DNA from 3 places in the Exiguobacterium sp. s191 genome. Region 2 is predicted to be linked to each of the others. Evidence: riboswitches for the same ligand, from Rfam matches in the RefSeq annotation. Region 2 holds a riboswitch; each other region holds the start of a gene.
The links. A riboswitch is a leader RNA that binds a small molecule or an ion and turns the genes downstream of it on or off. The one in region 2 is predicted to bind thiamine pyrophosphate.

Region 1 (4,289 bases), 630 kb from region 2:
GGATCAAACGGACAGCATGAAAAAAACGATCGCGTCCCTACCGAAGAATCGGAACTGGCACGTGACGACAGCGAATTACTCGGCTACTACGCTACCGCTCGACCAAAACCAGACATTACGGGCGCAACTCGATGCAGCAGATTACATCATCGTCGGTTCCAACGTCAATACGAGTGCTAAACTACTACCTACTGCACCAGAACAAGCGATTCCGGCTTCAATCTTCCGCTATGCGAAACAAACGGATACACCATCCGTCCTGCTCAGTCTCCGTAACCCATACGATGTTGCTGTTCAACCGGACGCACCGGCACACGTCCTCGTCTATGGCTTCAAAGGCGACCCGAACGGACCAGACTCCGAAGCAGGCAATCTGAAATCAGCGGGACCGAACCTGCCTGCAGGTATCCGAGCGATCTTCGGAACGTTCAAACCACAAGGCACTTTACCGGTTGATGTGCCGGTCTTTCAGAACGGTGTCTTTACCGATCAACTGCATCTTAAATTCGGTGACGGCTTTAAAAACTGGAAAAAATGATGACGTGATACACCAAAAGACCGAAGCTCCTTTACAGGATGCCTCGGTCTTTTAACGATTGATACGGATATTCGGCTTCTTCTTTCGAACGCTTGTAGACACGATGAAGTGAATAAGTCAACGAAACATAGAGGATGACGACTAGGATAGTCGCGATGGAACTCCCCATTGTAAAACCGAACTGAAGCAACCCCTGAAAATTCTGAATCGTAGCATATGTTCCGTACACCGCCATCAAGATGGGAATGATGTACCCAACAAATCTCACTTTTACTTTTCCGAGCACCTGTTGCACGACATATGCCGCGAGAATCACAAGTGCGATCACGATGATTTCCATTCCAATCCCTACTCTCACTAAATGGTATTCCTAATTCTACCATTTAGTGATTCAAGAAGATACCGCTCGTGCCGGAATCGTTTCGTAAACTGACGCAAACGTCTCTTCCGTCCACCCCATGTGCCAGAAGAGTAACTCATAGTAACAGCTCGTCACGAAATGACGTTTCATCCGCTCGCGTTCCGTCGGGCTCGCTTGTTCCGCCAGCGCATCAAGCCGTGCAATCTGTTCAAAGACGACCTTTTCAAACCATTCCGAGCTGTACGTGTCGATCCATTGCTGATAGATTTTTTCTTCCGGAGTACACGTCAGTAATTGCTGTCCGACTTCATAATACAACCAGTAACATGGCAAGATGGCAGCAATCGTCTCACCGAGCGTTCCTTCACTCGCATGATGCATGTGCGAGACATACGCATATGCTGTCGGTGCTGGTTCAAATGCTTCAAGATCTGCTTCCGTAATACCGAGCGGCTCAAAAAATGATTGATGTAAGGTCAGCTCTGCCTCGTAAGTCGAAGTCGCATGTTCGGCAAGTGTCGCGATCGTCGCGAAGTCGTCTGCTTTTGACGCTGCCTTCGCTTGAATCTTCGCAAAGTGTTTTAAGTAATAGGCATCCTGCATGACGTAATGCCGAAATTTCGAGAGTGGTAACGTCCCCTCTCCGATTCCTTGAACGAATGGGTGCGTAAAACTACTGTCCCAATACGCTTGTGCCGCTTGTTTGATTTCTTGTGTGAATGTCATGATCTCATCCTCCTCGTTTAGTATGAAACGAAAAAACACCACCCCGAAACACACGGGCATGGCGCAAGAAGAACAAGACTTGACGCCACTTCCCTCCGTAAGTACGAACTTAATCAGGTTCAAAGGGTCCGAACGTCTTCGTTCGTCTCAGTCGGTCTACCGACTCCCCTAGTGGTCATTATTCGATTCCCATCCACTATAGCATGCTGAAAACGGAAGTCAAGTTGTCCTCTTTTCGCTATACTATGGAGTGTCAGAAGACGGATGCCGTCTCCATCTACAGACCGATTCCGAACTTCTTTCGTTCTCGTACACTAACTTTAGTACCTGATACTATAATTCATTCTGTTACTTACAAATTGGAGGATTTCATTATGCATACACCAACAAAAATCATGGCGTCAGCCGTTATCGCTTCTGCTCTATTACTCCCGACAGCCGCATCTGCCGAACAAGTCGTCGATAAGACGATCGTCACACTCGGGGAGTCACTCGGCGCAAAGGATAAAGCATGGGTGCTTTCCCGTCTCAATGCACCGGAAGGCATCACGCCGATCATCGCAACTTCTGCTGACGAAGAAAAATATCTCGGGAAAAACATTCCACAGTCGCAAAAAGGCGGCAACATGTATTCGTCGGCTAAGATTGAACTGACGGAAAAAGGTGATGGACTTTCCGTCTCGACGGAGAACATCACATGGGTGACAAAGGATATGTATCTCAACGCTCTCGTCACAGCGGGTGTCAAAGATGCCGACATCACGATCACTTCTCCCTACAAGGTGACCGGGACATCGGCACTGACAGGAATCATGAAAGCGTACGATCAAACTTCCGCTGAGACGGGAATTAAGTTAAGTGACGAACGCAAGGATTTAGCACAGCAAGAATTATCGGTCACATCAGACGTCGGAAAAACGGTCGGCACGGATAAAGTCGCTGACTTAATGAATGAGATCAAGGCTGAGATCGCCAATCAAAAACCGGAAACCAAAGTCGAGATCGAAAACCTGATCGTCCAAGTCATTCAAAACAACAATATCCAGTTGTCTGACGCACAAATGGACCGGTTGACGAATCTATTCAATCAAATGGAGCAAGCGAACATCAACTGGGGACAAATCGAGAGTGGTTTGAAAAATGCGGGGCAAGACATCCACGCGTTCGCAACATCAGAAGAAACGAAAGGTTTCTTCGCTAAATTATTCGATGGACTCAGTGACTTCTTCAGTTCAATCGCTGGCGTGTTCAAATAATTCAGACTTCCGTAACTGACAAAAAAATAGTAAACTAGAGATATCTGAAACGAAAGGTGGTGTGAAAAGATGGACTTTGCCGCGTGCAAACACTGGTTGATGGAACAATTGTATCTGTTGCGCGCGATTTTTCATGGAATGGCGTTCTAAGGCACCCGTCTGCCCTTTTTTAGAACTTCATGATTGAAAAATACAGCAAAGCGCATCTTTCACACGTTAGGGAGAGTGCTATTTGCGCTCTCCTTTTTTTGATGCGCGCGAAAGGATCAATTGATTATGATGATTTGCGACATTCAACACCTAACCAAACAATTCGGAGGCGAAACGATCTTAACGGATGTTTCCCTCTTCTTAAACGAACACGACCGTGTCGGTCTGATTGGACGAAACGGGAGTGGCAAGACGACATTACTCCGCTTGCTTGCTCGCCTTGAGCAACCGGACGGTGGTGTCATCTATCAAAAGAGCGGTTTGACGATCGGCTATTTGGAACAACTTCCTGTATATAGTGAGACGATGACCGGACTCGACGTCCTTTGGACAGCGTTTGAAGACATCCTCGCGATCCGTTCTCGGATGCAACAGTTGGAGCAAATGATGGCGACAGCACCAGATGATCTCGATGCACTACTCGCACGATATGCGGAAGCGACGAATGCGTTCGAACAAAAGGATGGCTATCTACTCGACTCGAAAATCGAACGCATGGTGAACGGCTTACACCTTCGTCCGTTACTCACTCGTCCTTTCCACCAGTTGAGCGGTGGTGAACAGACGAAGATTTGTCTCGGTCGCATGTTACTCATGGAGCCAAATCTGCTCATTCTTGACGAACCGACGAACCATCTTGATTTAGCTGCCGTGGAATGGCTGGAGCAGTTCTTACGGGACTACACAGGAACCATCCTGCTCGTCTCTCACGACCGGGTCTTCTTAGACGCCGTCGTCACCTCGATCGTTGAACTCGAGGACGGTGAACTGACAACCTATATAGGGAATTACAGCGCGTTCGTCGTCGAACGAGAACGTCGCTTGATGGAACAGTTCCACGCCTACCAAGAGCAACAGAAAAAAATAAAGAAAATGAAGGAAGCGATTCGTCGACTCCGGCAATGGGCAAACGAAGCGTCTCCACCGAGTGAGAAATTATTCCGTAAAGCAAAATCGATGGAACGGGCACTCGAGCGGATCGAACGGATTAAACGACCACAACTCGAAGCCAAAACCGCTGATGTCTCCTTCTCTTCCACTGATCACTCGAGCCAAGTCGTCTTTCGCGCTGAAGAACTCTCGTTTGCTTACGGAACCCGTCACATTTTTGATGACGTCTCGTTCGAGATCATGGCACAAGATCGGATCGCGATCGTCGGAACGAATGGGAGCGGGAAATCGACGTTGCTCTCACTGC
Region 2 (4,289 bases):
CCTCACCTTCACGGAAGAGATTCCGCAACATCAACCGAACACCGAACGGAAACGGATTGACCGGTTTCATGATCAAAATACCTATCTGATCGGCAAGGAAGACGATCGACTCGTCGCGATGATTGCCATTCGGAAGCATCGTCCTTTTTCGCTTGAGGAAAAAGGCGTGACGCTAGATGAGACACTGACGGACCCAGCGGAAATCCGCTTACTCAGCGTTCGTCCCGAATACCGCAATAGTCGTACGTTCATGCAATTGATGCGCTTTTTGATGGTCTACTTGGAGCGGGAAACGATTGATCATGTCTATATCAGTGGTACGACACGGGAAGCTAAACTATATGCGCGGTTCGGCTTCACACCAATCGCAGCAACGCTCGGTAGTGGCGACGCCCAGTTCGTACCGATGTTGTTGTCGCGCGCAACATACGAAAGGTCCGTCATCGCGGACGTTTTACGTCCTCTGCATTTTCTAGCCGGTCCGGTCGAGGTTGCACCAACAGTCCGCCAAGCGGCGCAACAAGCACCGCGCCCGCATCGGACGGCTTCGATGCGCCAGCTCGATCAAGATTTACGTGGTCGGATGTGTCAGTTGCTGGATTTGCCACATGTCTCGATGGCTGTCGGCAGTGGCACCCTCGCCAACGATATCGTCGCACAACAACTGAGTGGACATGGGTTGATCCTAAACGGTGGTGAGTTCGGTCAACGCTTGATTGATCACGCGGCACGAGCTGGGAAGTCCTTTGATGTCCACTCGCTTCCACCCGGTCACCCGATCGACTTGGAACAACTCGCGAGTCAATTGCATCAAACGGAATACGACTGGATCTGGTTGACGCACTGTGAGACGTCAACGGGCGTCCTCTACGATCTCGATGCGGTAAAAGCGCTGTTAGAACAACGAACCGCACTCATCGTCGATGCGATCAGCGCCGTCGGAACCGGGCGTTTCTCGTATGCCGGCTGCAGATTCGTCACGACCGTCTCCGGAAAAGCAATTGGTGGTTTACCGGGTCTTGCGTTCATCGGTCACATAGATCGCGTCTTACCTTCTCCACGTATTCCACGTTATCTGGATCTCGGACTCTATGCGGAAGGCGTCGCCTTTTCCGGCTCATCGAACTTGTTGCTTGCTTGTCAGGCAGCGCTCGATGCCCTTGATCTCGATCAAGCCGCCATCAAGATGACTTATCTCGAACAGGCCGTTCGAGCGACTGGTTTTAACCTGCTTGCGACGCAAGAAGCACAAGCGCCGGGAATTCTGACGATCGTCCATCCGTCGGCAACCACTTTAGGAGACGCTCTCCGGATCCAGGGCTATCATGTTCAATATGAAAGCGACTATCTCGTCCGCAATCAATGGCTCCAAATCTCAACGATGGGACAGACGACGATGCGGCACATCGAACGTCTCATCCGAGTATTAGTCCGTGAAAACCAACGCATCACCATAAAAAATGAAAAAAATGAAAGACCTCTTAACCCTTGATTTCAAGCGGTTTGGAGGTCTTTCGACTTTAAAAAATAAAAAATAGAGGTTTAAGGATTTAAAACATAGGGGTATAAACTCACTAGCACCGCATCAAACGGTGACTTACTCACACATGTTTCTCAATATCAGCGTAATGACCTGGGAGAGAAATGCAAAGTCACGAAAGCGTCAGATTCAAAAGAGTCTGAAACCGATTGTCTTAGCATGTTTCATATTGTTCAGGACTTGTCCTGCTCCTACATTCATTACCTTTTGAGGGCTATACCAAATTCAAGGGGGAAATGAACATGTCAGTTAAATTAACAGCCGAAAAACGCGAGGTACGTCCACGCTCACTCCGTAAACAATTACGTCATGAAGGAAAAGCTCTTGGTGTCGTGTATGGTTACAAAGTGGAAAGTACACCGATCGCATTTGAAGAAAAAGAATTGCTTAAAATCGTTCGAGAAAACGGTGAGAACGTCTTGATTTCACTGAAACTCGACGGTAAAAATATTAACGTCTTGATCAACCGTCGTGATATGGATGTCTTCACACCAACTGTCGATCACGTTGAATTCATCGCCGTTAAAATGGATGAAGAGACAGAAGTCGAAGCAGACGTCGTACTCGTCGGCGAAGCAGCTGGCGCTAAAGTCGGTGGATTCCTGTCACAGACACTCTTTAAAGTAACAGTCGCAGCTACACCAGATAAATTACCAGAGAACGTCGAAGTCGACGTCACGAACCTCGAAATCGGCGATTCGATTTCTGTTGCTGATCTTCCAGAACAAAAAGATTTCCGTATCGTCACAGAAGGCGACATTCAAGTCGCAGCTGTCGTCGAATCAACGCTTGAACAAGAGCTTGAGGAAATCGAAGAAGCAGAAGCTGAGGCACAAGCGGAAGCTGGTGAAGACAACGAAGCGGAAGCTACGGAAGAGTCTTCAGAAGAAGCAAAAGAAGAGAACGAAGACAACAAATAAGTCGTTTGACGATACGCCCTTCGTGGCGTATCGTTTTTTTGTGTCTTGACAATAGACAGAAGATTGCCTAAAGTGAACAGCGTATCACCTATTACCATATCCACTAGGGGAGCCCATTTGGCTGAGACGATTCACTTCGGACCCTTCGAACCTGATCTAGTTCATACTAGCGTAGGAAAGTGGAGCGATCACATCCAATGACTCCTGCTGCGCGCAGTTTTTCTGAGGACCGCTCTCTTTTTTACGGAGGGCGGTCTTTTTTGGCGTCTCCCCCATTCTAAGGAGGACGTACCTAATGCAACACTGGAAAATGAAAGAAATCATGGTCATGATGATGCTCGCCGTCGCTTGCGGGGTCATCTATCTCGGTTGGTCAACACTCTGGTTACCGATGTCTGCGATCTTCGGACCTGTCGGTGCCAACTGGATGTTTGGGATCTGGATCATCGCGAGCCCGCTCGTCGCAGCCATCATTCAAAAACCAGGTGCCGCTCTCATCGCGGAAATCGTCGCGGCAGCCGTCGAGCTGTTCACGGGTAGTCACTTTGGTTTATCGGCTCTTCTCATCGGGGTATGCCAAGGGCTTGGTGCGGAACTCGTCTTTGCGATGACGCGTTATCGCCGTTATGACACATGGACATTGATGTTATCGGGTGTTGGAGCCGCGATTGGTAGCATTGTCTATAGTCTGATCGCGAACGGATTCGGTTACTACACGACGACGACGTTGCTTGCGACAACTGGCTTACAATTGATTAGTGGCGCATTACTGGGCGGCTTGCTTGCAGCGATTCTCGTCCGTCGCCTTGTTGCGACCGGTGTCTTGAACGGGTTTGCGGCAGGACGTGCGAAACGGGAAGTCGCATGATTACTGTCGACGATCTCAGCATCCGCTATCCCGGTCAGATGAAATCGGTGCTCAATCATGTATCGCTATCAATCGAGCAAGGAACGACCCTTCTGCTCGGACGAAGCGGGAGTGGCAAGACGACACTACTTCATGCCTTAGCCGGACTGACACCGAAGACGATCGAAGTCGAACAGACTGGTACCGTTACCCGGTCCGGTTCGGTCGGAGTCTTATTTCAAAATCCAGAAGAACAGTTCTGCATGGAAACGATCGGACGCGAAATCGCTTTTAGTTTAGAAAACCGGTCGATTCCAAGTGCGGAGATGGAGGAACGCATTGAACGCTTACTCGCACTCGTCGGTCTCCCTCTCCCCTTCTCGACACCAATCGCGAATCTATCCGGGGGGATGAAACAGCGCCTCGCGCTCGCCGCGGTCCTAGCGCTCGAGCCGACGATCTTATTACTCGATGAACCAACGGCTCAGATTGACCCGATCGGGCAACACGAGCTGATGGCGTTGATCTTTCGGATTCAGAAAGAACATGATTTAACGATCGTCTTGATCGAACACCAACTCGATGTCTGTTTACCTTACATCGACAAAATCGTCTTACTTGAAGACGGATCGGTGACTGCAACGGCGCATCCGCAGGATTTGTTCCCGCAGGCTTATGAACGCCTTCAAGCGAAAGGGATCGCTGTTCCCTCTCTGTATCCGTATACGTTAGAGACGTTACCCATAGATGGACCACAAGCAGCGCGACTTCACGTGCTTCCCTCAGTCGCTACAGCAGGCACTGCCTTGTTACACGTCGCTGCATTATCGACGAAAGCACCTTATCCGCTGACCGATGCGACATTTTCCCTGAAGACGGGAGAATGGGTGATGCTGCTCGGGGCAAACGGCTCCGGGAAAAGTACGTTGCTTGCAACACTCGGTCGGTTGCTCTCGCATCAAGGAACATATCGGTTCCAGGA
Region 3 (4,289 bases), on a different contig from region 2:
ACATTCGTTGCTGTGATTCCACCAATACCGATTAGAGGTAATCGTACAGCTTCCCGAATCGCCTGAAGCATCGTATGCGACATGGAATCAGCGTCCGCTTTGGATGACGTCGCAAATAGAGACCCCACGCCTAAATAAGATGCTCCGTCTCGTTCTGCTTCAATCGCTTGTGCAACGGTTGCTACCGACACACCAATCACGGCATCTGGTAAAAGGCGACGTGCTGCGGTTAAAGGAATGTCTTCTTGTCCGATATGCAAACCAGCTCCGACGAGTAACGCGATATCAATCCGATCATTGATGATCAAAGGAATGTCGTGTCGATCCGTGAGTGCTTTCAACCGAACTGCCTGATCGAAGAATTCCTTTCCTTGCGCTGTTTTTTCCCGTAATTGCACGATCGTTGCACCACCTAAAATGGCTTCCTCAACGACCGTCTCGATCGCGACTCCAGGATGGTACCGACGATCCGTCACTGCATAGATGGAGTAATCAATTGACACGTTCTGTCACCTCCACCAGATCTTGCACCGTCATGAGGCTGATGGCATTGAACAACTCTCGTTTAAAATCACCAAGACCTTGCGCGGAGGCTGCTTGTTCTCCTGCTTTTCCCATGACGAATGTCCCGTGGACAGCCGCCTCAAATGTCGTATATCCTGCACCGAGGAAGCTCGCAATCAAGGAGGCCGTCATGCAGCCCGTACCCGTGATGTCTCCCAAACGTGGTGTTCCTACATGTAATTCCATTTCACGCGTTCCATCTGTGATGTAGTCGTTCGGACCTGTCACGACGAGGACAGATTGGTGTTTGCGAGCAAATGCACGAATGCTTTCTCGATCCATCATTGCATCTCCCGCAGCATCGACTCCCTTAGTTCGCCCATCTTCCCCAAGTAACGTCTTGATTTCAGAAGCATTTCCTTTAATGACCGTACACCCGAGATCAATGAGTTCTTTAGAAAAGGCAGTACGTAATGTCGTTGCCCCTGCTCCAACTGGATCAAGAACGATCGGGACATTCAAACGTCCCGCTTCACGTGCTGCGAGTCGTTGAGCTGCTTGCATGTCTGCATCGATCGTACCAATGTTTAAGACAAGAGCTTGCGCGAGTCTAACCATCTCTTCTACTTCACGAATGTCTTCCGCCATGACGGGTGATGCTCCAACAGCGAGTGTGACGTTCGCGCAGTCGTTGATCGTAACCGTGTTCGTCAGATGGTGAATGAGTGGTTTGTGTTCAAGAATGGTCGTAAACATGTGTATCCCTCCAAAGTGAGTGAAAATGATGTGTCGGTCCAATACCTTGTCCGAGAGCAAATCCATGACGAATTGCCTCCGTGACATAGTTTTTCGCCTGTCGTACACTATCTGTTAAATCTTCTCCAAGCGCCATCCGTGCTGCAATCGCTGCAGATAAGGTACAACCAGTTCCATGAGTATGTTGATTGTCTAACCGTTCCGATGTGAAACGATGTTCCACTTCCCCATCAAACAACAAATCCGTTGCAGCTCCTGAGAGATGTCCACCTTTTAGTAATACTGCCCCTGTCTGTGTAGCCAATTGATGCATCGCCAGTCGCATTTCCTCTAGATTGGTCACTGATCGTCCTGTTAACCGCTCCGCTTCCGGTAAATTCGGTGTAACGAGTGTCGCAAGCGGCAGAAGTTCTGAAATCAATGCTTGTTCAGCTTCCGTCCGCAATAGGGCATGACCACCTTTAGCGACCATGACGGGATCTAATATGATAGGAACTGTCTGTTTGCGGAGATGTGTAGCAATGACACGAATCGTCTGCGCATTCGAGACCATCCCGATTTTGATCGCATCGACACGAATGTCTGAAAAAATCGACGTTAACTGGGCATCTACGATTTCTGGGGATAACTCTTCCACCGCTTGAACACCCAACGTATTTTGCGCCGTGACGGCTGTCAGGACGCTCATTCCATAAACCCCTAAAGCCGAAAAGGTTTTTAAATCTGCTTGAATCCCAGCTCCACCACCGGAGTCGGATCCTGCAATCGTCAGTACATGTTTCATGTTCTTTTCACCTTCCCATCGAGCAATGTAAGGGAGTCGTGACCGACAAAAAAAAGCGTCGACCGCTGTAAAAAAGCAGTCGACGCTATACGAAAGCGTTATACACGCATTCCGGTATCCGTTCGGCTCAACTTTCCTACGCTGGTATTATCCAGTTCAGGTAATAGGGTCGAAAACAGATTGGTTTTCCTCTCAGCCGGATTCCTCCAGCTCCCCTAGTTGCTCAAGTATTCGTTTCGCCTTAACTGTAGCATAGAGAAGAAAAAAAAACGAGCCGAAGCCCGTTTTGATTACAGATATGCCAATGGATTGACTGCATTCAGAGGAGAAGAAGCACTGTATTGATAGCCTCCGACATGTAGTTCGAAATGTAAGTGTGGTCCTGTTGAATTCCCTGTACTACCAAGTGTCCCGACTTGTTGACCTTGAGAGACCGTTTGTCCTGCACGAACCGATAATGAACTCATATGTGCGTAGACAGTCGTGTACACTTGTCCATCGAGGAAGTGAGAAATCATGACATGATTGCCGTAAGGTCCACCACCTGATGCTGTAATGACCGTTCCAGCTGCTGCAGCGACGATTGGAGACCCGACCGAACCACTGAAATCAACACCGTTGTGGAACGTATAACCGTTCGCGCCGCTTGCTGGTCCGAATCCTTGCGACACTCCACCAGAAGATGGTCGAACGAATTTCCCTCCACTCGAAACAACGGGCGGGGCAACAGAATCAGTTGACTCCGAACTCTTACCTACTTGTTTTGCTGTTTGAGCATTCGCTTTAGCGGCTTTTTCGGCTACCGCTTTCTCCGCTGCTGCTTTTTCAGCCGCTGCTTTAGCGGCTGCCTTCGCTGCCGCAATTGCACGTTCTTGCGCTTCGAGAGTCGCTTGAAGTTCTTTTGCGTCTAACAGTTCTGTCGTGAACTTGGTCTTCCCTTTTCGTAATTTCTTCAGCGTGGCACTACGTTCTTTCATTTGAAGCTTTAACGCTTTCTTTTGTTCAAGCAATACTTTCTTTTCTTGCATTTGCTCCGCTTTTTTCTCAACGAGCGCTTGTTTTGCTTCTGCTAATTTTTGTTGCGTTGCGATGTAATCCGAAATCATTTTATCGTCTTGCTCAGCGATTTTTTTCCCCGCCATGACACGGCTGAATAAATCACCTAAATCCTTCGATCCAAAAATGACTTCTTCCCATTTAATCGAGTTTCCATCGTTCTCTTGGAAAACACGCAAACGATCACCGAGTAGTTCTTCCTGTTTCTGTAACATTTCTTCGTAACGGACGATGTCTGCCTTTAACTCATCGATTCGAACGTTCAACTGTTCGATTTGTTTATTTTTTTCAGAGACTTGGAAAATCTTTTCGTTGATTGCTGCGTCAATTTGATTGATTTGACGTTGCTCTTTTGAGATTTTAGCTTCTTGTTTTTTGATCGCTTTTTCAAGTTTACGTTGTTCAGCGGCATTTTCAGCCTTTTTTTCTTTAATGGTCGCTGCTGCGATCGGTTGCGTTCCTGTTATAAGTAATGCTCCTAAAACAATGGTAGAAATTAGTTTTTTTAGCATATATCGTTTTCCTCACTTATGTTTTTTCATATTTTATTATAGTATTCAAGTTTCTCTCATATCTGAAATAGATTATAGCACCGTAATCGTTTCAAAAAAATTTCATTTACATTTCAAATGAAAACGGTTTTTTGTAATATATGATTTGTTTTTTGAAAATGACAAAAAAAAGAACCGTTGCATATGCAACGATTCTTTACGATTAAAACATCGACATTGGATTGACTGAGTTAGCTGGACCTGTTGCACTGTAGCTGTATCCACCAACGTGAATTTCGAAGTGTAAGTGTGGACCTGTTGAGTTTCCTGTGCTACCACGTGTACCGATTTGTTGACCTTGGCTGACACGTTGACCTGCACTAGCGTTCAATGAACTCATATGTGCATAGACTGTCGTATAGGTCTTCCCGTTCAATTGGTGAGCGATCATGATGTGATTTCCGTAAGGTCCGCCACCTGATGCTGTAATGACTGTACCAGTTGCAGCTGCCACGATTGGCGTGCCAACTGGACCACCGAAGTCAATCCCGTTATGGAACGTATAACCGTTCTCTCCGCCTGCAGAACCATACCCTTGTGTCACAGCACCAGCAGTTGGATGAATGAAGAGTCCGCCTGATGATGGTGACGGTTTAGGTGTCGCAGGAGCTGACGGCGCTGGAGCAGGTGCAGCTGGT

Region 1: linked by a shared signal. The riboswitch ahead of tenA (thiaminase II) and the one ahead of KNQ09_RS04820 (ECF transporter S component) in region 2 are both predicted to bind thiamine pyrophosphate.
Region 3: linked by a shared signal. The riboswitch ahead of thiD (bifunctional hydroxymethylpyrimidine kinase/phosphomethylpyrimidine kinase) and the one ahead of KNQ09_RS04820 (ECF transporter S component) in region 2 are both predicted to bind thiamine pyrophosphate.

The regions. Positions count from the first base shown of each region.
Region 1 covers NZ_JACSNC010000001.1:278,011-282,299, reverse strand. The annotation lists gene KNQ09_RS01450 (glycoside hydrolase family 3 protein) at 1-538, shown strand, start outside; gene KNQ09_RS01445 (hypothetical protein) at 570-878, opposite strand; gene tenA (thiaminase II) at 930-1,625, opposite strand; TPP riboswitch at 1,699-1,805, opposite strand; gene KNQ09_RS01435 (DUF1002 domain-containing protein) at 2,000-2,881, shown strand; gene abc-f (ribosomal protection-like ABC-F family protein) at 3,158-4,289, shown strand, end outside.
Region 2 covers NZ_JACSNC010000001.1:907,364-911,652, forward strand. The annotation lists gene KNQ09_RS04810 (GNAT family N-acetyltransferase) at 1-1,492, shown strand, start outside; gene KNQ09_RS04815 (50S ribosomal protein L25/general stress protein Ctc) at 1,783-2,460, shown strand; TPP riboswitch at 2,556-2,655, shown strand; gene KNQ09_RS04820 (ECF transporter S component) at 2,756-3,328, shown strand; gene KNQ09_RS04825 (ABC transporter ATP-binding protein) at 3,325-4,289, shown strand, end outside.
Region 3 covers NZ_JACSNC010000004.1:118,351-122,639, forward strand. The annotation lists gene thiE (thiamine phosphate synthase) at 1-503, opposite strand, end outside; gene thiM (hydroxyethylthiazole kinase) at 493-1,260, opposite strand; gene thiD (bifunctional hydroxymethylpyrimidine kinase/phosphomethylpyrimidine kinase) at 1,241-2,044, opposite strand; TPP riboswitch at 2,161-2,271, opposite strand; gene KNQ09_RS15210 (murein hydrolase activator EnvC family protein) at 2,335-3,612, opposite strand; gene KNQ09_RS15215 (murein hydrolase activator EnvC family protein) at 3,815-4,289, opposite strand, start outside.